2 regions of the Marinomonas mediterranea MMB-1 genome follow, and region 1 is predicted to be linked to the other one. Evidence: predicted binding sites of a transcription regulator. Region 1 holds the regulator's gene; the other holds the start of a gene.
What was found. The regulator PhoB, encoded in region 1, activates phosphate uptake and scavenging genes when phosphate is short. The targets are predictions, from matches to a motif close to TGTCATANNNNTGTCANA.
Positions count from the first base shown of each region.

Region 2: the regulator PhoB is predicted to act here: its motif matches at 1,484-1,501, upstream of MARME_RS02310 (bifunctional 2',3'-cyclic-nucleotide 2'-phosphodiesterase/3'-nucleotidase).

Region 1 is NC_015276.1:4,587,139-4,590,565, reverse strand. It holds gene phoR (phosphate regulon sensor histidine kinase PhoR) at 1-1,037, opposite strand, end outside; gene phoB (phosphate regulon transcriptional regulator PhoB) at 1,074-1,769, opposite strand; gene ubiA (4-hydroxybenzoate octaprenyltransferase) at 1,888-2,742, opposite strand; gene MARME_RS20800 (chorismate--pyruvate lyase family protein) at 2,846-3,385, opposite strand; gene MARME_RS20795 (HDOD domain-containing protein) at 3,382-3,427, opposite strand, start outside.
Region 2 is NC_015276.1:478,133-481,559, forward strand. It holds gene mltA (murein transglycosylase A) at 1-748, opposite strand, end outside; gene MARME_RS02305 (DNA-J related domain-containing protein) at 810-1,388, opposite strand; gene MARME_RS02310 (bifunctional 2',3'-cyclic-nucleotide 2'-phosphodiesterase/3'-nucleotidase) at 1,636-3,427, shown strand, end outside.

The DNA.
Region 1 (3,427 bases):
GATTCCCACCTTACGTTAATTTCACCGCCATTTGGCGAGTATTTAATAGCATTTACGACTAAGTTCGAAAATGCGCTGTAGAGCTCGTTGTAGGAGCCATGAACCTGAGCGCCTTCTTCGACAGAGAAGCTCAAAGTATGGTCTGGATGTAAGATAGGCTGCGCCATTTTCTCAATGGCAGTGAAAATATCGGACACCTGAAGCCAAGTGTCATTTTCTCGCTTGTCATTGCTTTCTAGCCGAGACAGTAACAGCAAATCTTCGATGAGGTTTTCCATCCGCTCAGATTGATCGGCCATATTATCAATGCCGCGTTGCATACTCTGAGGCAAATTATCTTTGAACATGCCTAGGGTTTCTAAATAGCCTTTAATCACCGTAAGTGGCGTTTTGAGTTCATGCGAGGCATTGGCGACAAAGTCTTTGCGCATTTGTTCTAGCAACTGTAAACGCGTTACGTCCCTAATAAAAATTAGATGGTCGTTTTGATCGTACAGTGTGGTTTGAATTTCTAGGAACGCCCCTTCTTTGGCTGGGCTTTTAATGATTAAAGGATCGCCAAATCGCTTTTGGGTAAAGTAACGATAGAAGTCTGGGTTTCGGACGATATTGGTAATAGCTTGACTGCGATCGACAGGGCGTACCAAGCCAAGAAATTGTCCCGCTGAATTATTCCACCACTCTAAATTGCCTTGATTATCCGCCATGATTACGCCTTCTTTTAAGGCGGCGGTTGAGTTCTCAATTCGATTTAGAGCTTGGCGCATCTTTCGCTTGGATTTACGTTGTTTCTTTTGCAGACGATAAACCGCGTCGAACACTTCTCCCCAGATACCACTGGTTTCTGGAGGAGAGGCTTTTCCTGAGCGGCGTAACCACGAGTGAAACTGGTACAGCTGATACATCTGCCACGCTAAGCTGATTAAGACATACAGCAGTAACGCAATCGCAATCTGGCTTAACGCAAAACCGATGGCGAAGGTTGCGATTAAGCCAATAAACCAGTTTAGCAGAGCCTGTTTCCAGATTCGTTTCATGTTCGTCTTATAATCCGTTTATCTGTTAATGCGTCTCTAAGCAATCCGTTTAGAGGAGAAGCGGTATCCAGTTCCGCGGACAGTTTGAATCAGGGAGTCGTGAGTGTTGCCAATGGCTTTGCGCAGTCGACGAATATGTACGTCAACCGTGCGTTCTTCAACATAGACATTGCCGCCCCACACTTGATCCAGTAATTGTGCTCGAGAATAGGCGCGCTCCTGATGCGTCATCAAGAACTTGAGCAGCCTGTACTCCGTTGGACCCATTTCAAGTGGTTTATTGCCGATGCTAACGCGTTGGCTAATTGGGTCCAAAAGCAGTCCGTCTACCTCGATTGGCTCGTCGACACCTTGTGGCGTTGCGCGGCGCAATACGGCTTTTAAACGCGCAACTAATTCTCTAGGGGAGAAGGGTTTAGTGATGTAATCGTCTGCACCAACTTCCAGTCCCTGAATTTTGTTGTCTTCCTCGCTTTTCGCTGTCAGCATAATCACAGGAATTTCTGCTGTTGTGCTGTCTTTTTTAAGGCGGCGAGTCAATTCAATACCACTGCCTCCAGGCATCATCCAGTCGACAAGAATCAAGTCAGGACGGTGATCGACTATGATCTCATGTCCATGCTGTGCATTCTCGGCTTCTAGGTATTCGTAGCCAGCCATTTCTAGCGCTACAGCAATCATTTCTCTAATGGGTGCTTCGTCGTCAATGATTAGTACTTTCTTACCGGTCACGGGATTTATCCTCATCTCAGGAACGGTGAATATTTAAACGAGTAAATGTGACAGTTACATTAAAATGTCACAACTATGCCATAATTAAGACACGAATAGACGTAAAAAGAACATGGTTTTAGACTATATAGCTTAAAACCAACCCAATAAAGACCGTATAGCCCACTCGATTGTTATCTAAAAATGAACGAAAGCAAGCTTGGCGATCTCTGTGTTGTCCTTGTTTATATTGCTTAAAGAACCAAAAAACACAAACCGCGAGGCCGATAAAATAGGGCCAGTTTAAGTGGGATGTAATCCCGATCCAAGTTAATAATGACAAGGTTAAACCTTGCAGAACAAGGATCACAAAGAGATCGTATTGACCAAATAAAATAGCAGTGGATTTTACGCCAATCTTCAAGTCATCCGGTCGGTCTGTGATGGCGTAGTAGGTATCGTACGCGACCGTCCAGAAGACATTGGCGACGAACAACATCCACAGCTGCACATCAAATAAACTGCCGCCTTGAGCGCTGTAGGCCATTGGAATTGCCCACGAAAATGCCAGACCTAAAAACACTTGAGGCAGGTGGGTATAGCGCTTCATAAATGGGTACAGTGCCGCTAAGAATAGACCCACGAAAGAAAGCGCAATGGTTTGTAGATCAGTAAACAATACGAGGATAAAACTGAGTACGGCTAAAACAGCAAAAAGCAGCAGTGCTTCTTTCTCACCAACGCGGCCCGATGGGAGTGGACGGTTTTTCGTTCGCTCTACATGCCCATCCACTTTTCTATCTGCGTAGTCGTTAATGACACAGCCTGCGGAGCGCATACTAAACACACCTAATACGAAAATCAGTATTAAGTGCCATTCAGGCCAACCGTTCGCCGCAAGCCATAATGCCCAAAGCGTTGGCCACATAAGCAAAAAAGAGCCAATGGGTCGGTTAAAGCGAGTGAGGTCGGCGTAATCAGAGAGTTTACTCATGGAGTTATACGAGCCCTAGTTGTCATAGTCGGATGCGAACGACCTTATTCAATCGTATTTTATTTAGCAATGATAGCGCGCGATGGTGCTACTCACTGCGACGCTACAGCTGGCCTATGGTAGGGTAAAATGCTTCATTAACCAAGATACCCGGACCATAGCCATAGAAAATAGACCGCCTTGCCCATAAACTCTCTTCCGTGTTTTGCATTAATCCAGCGGGAAGCTGAGTAACTTCGATAGGACTGCGTGAAAGTTGCTTATTCTTGAAAAGGTAGCCACCAAGTGGCTTATCTGCGAGCTTAGACAGACAGCGCCAATGGCCTCGTAACGAGCGTAAAGGAATAATTGAGCGACCATAAATAACAACGTGGTGGTTGCAGTAAAGTAACACGGTACGGATTCTCGCTTGCTCACGAGCGTGTAAGTTGAGTCGGTTACGCTCTCTCTGTGTTGGTAAGCCAATGTAATCGCTAATGACCTCCACCTTAAATGACCCTGCTTGTTGCAGCTTTGCCGTCAACGAGTCTGGCGTACTCACCCAAGGAAGAATGTTACTGGGAATCTGTTGTCGATTGACGCAGCTTAGTGCGTGCCATTCGTAGTCAAATTGTCGGGCAGCGTTTTTATTGAGTAACGTCATGTCTTGCCGTGTATTAAATTTACCATGTCTCTAAGGTCTTTG
Region 2 (3,427 bases), 580 kb from region 1:
ACTGTCGAATGCTTTGAGCGGAAATATGCTCGCGATCGATTTCACCTCGTTCTATCAATTCTTTACCTAAACTTCGATACGCGTGGCCATTGACGCCGCCCCAAGAAAGCAACGCTTGTGTACCGTCTTCGTATTCGATGACGCCTGACCCTTGAACATGCAAAAAGAAGTTATCCACTAGGCTTGCTGTGTAGGCGATTTCTAAGCCCTTACCGTCCAATGCTCCCTCAAAGTCGATTTCTTCTCGTGTTGGGAAGCTGCCGTCAGGGTTTGGCTGGGGTTTGCGGTAAAGAGGGTATTGGTAAGTGTCTGTTTTAACATGGCTCACTTGCATTACGGGTACGTAATAGCCTGTAATTTGAACATTGCCCCGTTGGTCTTGCCCTTTGATTTGATGCGCGGATAGGTTAGGCAGATAGCTAGAATCCTCTAGCCAACGCTGGAGCTCTTCGGTCGTTTTTAGTAAGTCAGATTTTGTGAAGCTTAGGTTTTCAAATTGATAATCGGGCGTTTTGATTTTATTCAAATAGCGAACTTGCGACGTAAGGCCATCGCGAAATGAATTGTCTGGTTGTGGAATGCCCGGAATAAGCCGTTCTTCAAGATAGAGGACTTCTCTTTTCTGTGCGGAAATGTCTCTACCATTGTTTGGAAAGTCATTAGATGGATCTATTTCAAGAGTGCTACAAGCGGTTAGAACTGAGCCAACGACAACGGCTGCTAGAACGCGATTTAAAAGTGTATGCATATCGTTTCAGCTTTTTAGTGTTGAAGTAAAATCTTTAATACGGATTAAACTGTAAAGCATTTCAATGCATTAGGCACTCATAAGCTTGTCTTAGTGAAATAAAGGTTTCGGTATCGCCCCCTCTGTCAGGGTGTGCTTGGTGCGCCAACTTGCGGTATTGGCGTTTAATGATGTCTTTTGTCGGTGTTGGCTCGTCAATGCACAGGGTGCTCAGTGCTGCTTCTCGTTCATCTTCATTGACTAAGCCATTGTAGAAACTGTCGAGCAAGCGTTGGACCTCTTCTTTGTCCGTATTCTCATATTCCGACCAATCGAGATAGTAGGTTGCAAGCTTTGCATCCACACTGTCGTTTACTTCCGCAGAGCCAGTGCTTTGGTTGAGCTGTACCTTATGTAACCTAATCACAGTTGGGTTGATATCCAACTGAAGTTGCTCTTCTGACCACAAGGATGTTTGCAACTGATACAAAGCATTCATGATTAAAAAGTGTTGGCGGAAGAGTTGTAAGTTAGGGTCTTCGGCGAGATCGTTGAGCTCTGGGAGAGAAGCTTTCAAGCTTTTTAGAAGCTCAAACTCAGAAATGCCATCAGGATGGTCCCTGAGTTGAGAGAGTATCGGTCGGATCAGAGGGTTTCTCATGTACTTTTTCTCGTGTCAGTCAACGATGTGTGATGTACCCGCATCCTGCGTCGTTTAGTGTAGGTGAAAATGCTCCTGTCCGCGAACTTTCCCCCTGTCATCGTCCTGACATTTTCGTTAATTAAAGTAATTGACCATATGGTTAACATAATGGTTAACTGATTTCTTTCAGTTTCTCAGTGGACATGTTTACTCACCGATAAGAGTGAGAACATAAAATATGGCAAGGTATAGGAGCAAAAGAGCAATGAAGCAAAGTGTTAAACGAGCGGGTTTAGGTCTTGTGTTAGGTTCCGTTTTAGGCAGCGTTAGCATAGCGAATGCGGCTACGATAGATTTGCGTCTCATGGAGACGACCGATATACACATGCATCTGATGGATTATGATTATTACTCGGATAAACAAAGTGATGCAGTGGGTCTTTCACGCGTAGCGACCTTGATTAAACAAGCGCGTTCGGAGGCAGCCAACTCGGTGTTGGTCGACAACGGTGACTTACTGCAAGGCACACCGCTAGGTGATTACGTCGCGAAGGGACGTGTCCTGAGGTTTGGTGAAATTCACCCAGCTTACAAAGCAATGAATCTTTTAAACTATGAAGTCGGAAACGTAGGGAATCACGAGTTTAATTACGGCCTAGATTTCCTGATGAAGAGTTTAGCAGGAGCGAACTTCCCATACGTTAGTGCAAACGTTTACGCAGACGACGGCGACAATAATCCAGAGAACGATCAACCGTACTTTCAGCCTTACCTTATTAAAGATAAAGTCGTCACAGACACTCAAGGTAAAAAGCACACTTTGAAAATCGGCTACATTGGGTTTGTCCCTCCCCAAATCATGACGTGGGATAAAGACAACCTGACAGGCAAAGTGATTGCGAAAGACATTCTTGAGACTGCACATAAGTACATTCCTGAAATGAAAAGCAAAGGCGCGGATATCATCGTAGCGATTCCTCATAGCGGGATGTACAACAATCACTACGAGAAAGGTGAAGAGAACGCCACGTATCATTTGGCGAAAGTGGATGGTATTGATGCCATTATGTTTGGACACTCTCATCGCGTCTTTCCAGGAGACAAAGCGCTAGATTCGTTTGAAGGGGTTAACTCCGAAAAAGGCACCGTTTTTGGTGTTCCTGCTACTATGCCAGGCTTTTGGGGTTCTCATTTAGGGATCATTGACCTAAAAGTCGAATCAACCGACGAAGGTGGTTGGCAAGTGGTGGACGGAACCGGTGCCGTTCGCGCCATCGCTCGACGTGAGGGCCGTCAAACCGTCGCCTTGGTTCAGGCTGATAAAAAAATCAATGATGCCGTTCAAGCGGAGCATCAGGGAACGCTGTCTTACATGCGACGCAAAGTGGGTGAGTCGACCGCTGATATTAATAGCTTTTTTGCACTTGTGCAGGACGACCCTTCCATTCAGATCGTTAATAATGCGCAAATTTGGTATACCCAAAATATTGTGCGTGGGACCTCATATGAGAGTTTACCGATTCTTTCCGCAGCGGCACCTTTTAAAGCAGGTGGTCGAGGTGGTCCAGAATATTTCACCGATGTGCCGAAAGGTGACATCGCATTAAAGAATGTGAGTGATTTATACATTTATCCGAATGACTTGAAAGTAGTTAAACTGAGCGGTGCTCAAGTTGTTGAGTGGTTAGAGCGGGCGGCGGGACAGTTTAATCAAATTGACCCTTCCGTTAATGTGACACAAGCCTTGGTTAATAATGCATTCCCGACGTATAACTTTGATGTTATCGATGGCATTGATTATAAAATCGATGTGGCTCAACCTGCGCGTTATGACTCAGAAGGCGTTATTGTAAATCCAGATGCCCATCGAATAACCGATGTACGATTTGATGGGTATAAGCTTGATCCAAACCAGATATTCCTTGTTGCAACGAATAACTACCGTGCTTCTGGAGGTGGTAAATTCCCAGCGTTAGATGGTTCTACCACCGTCATTGATGCTCCGGATAAAAACCGCGATGTGATTGCGAATTACCTGTTAACGCAAAAAACCATTA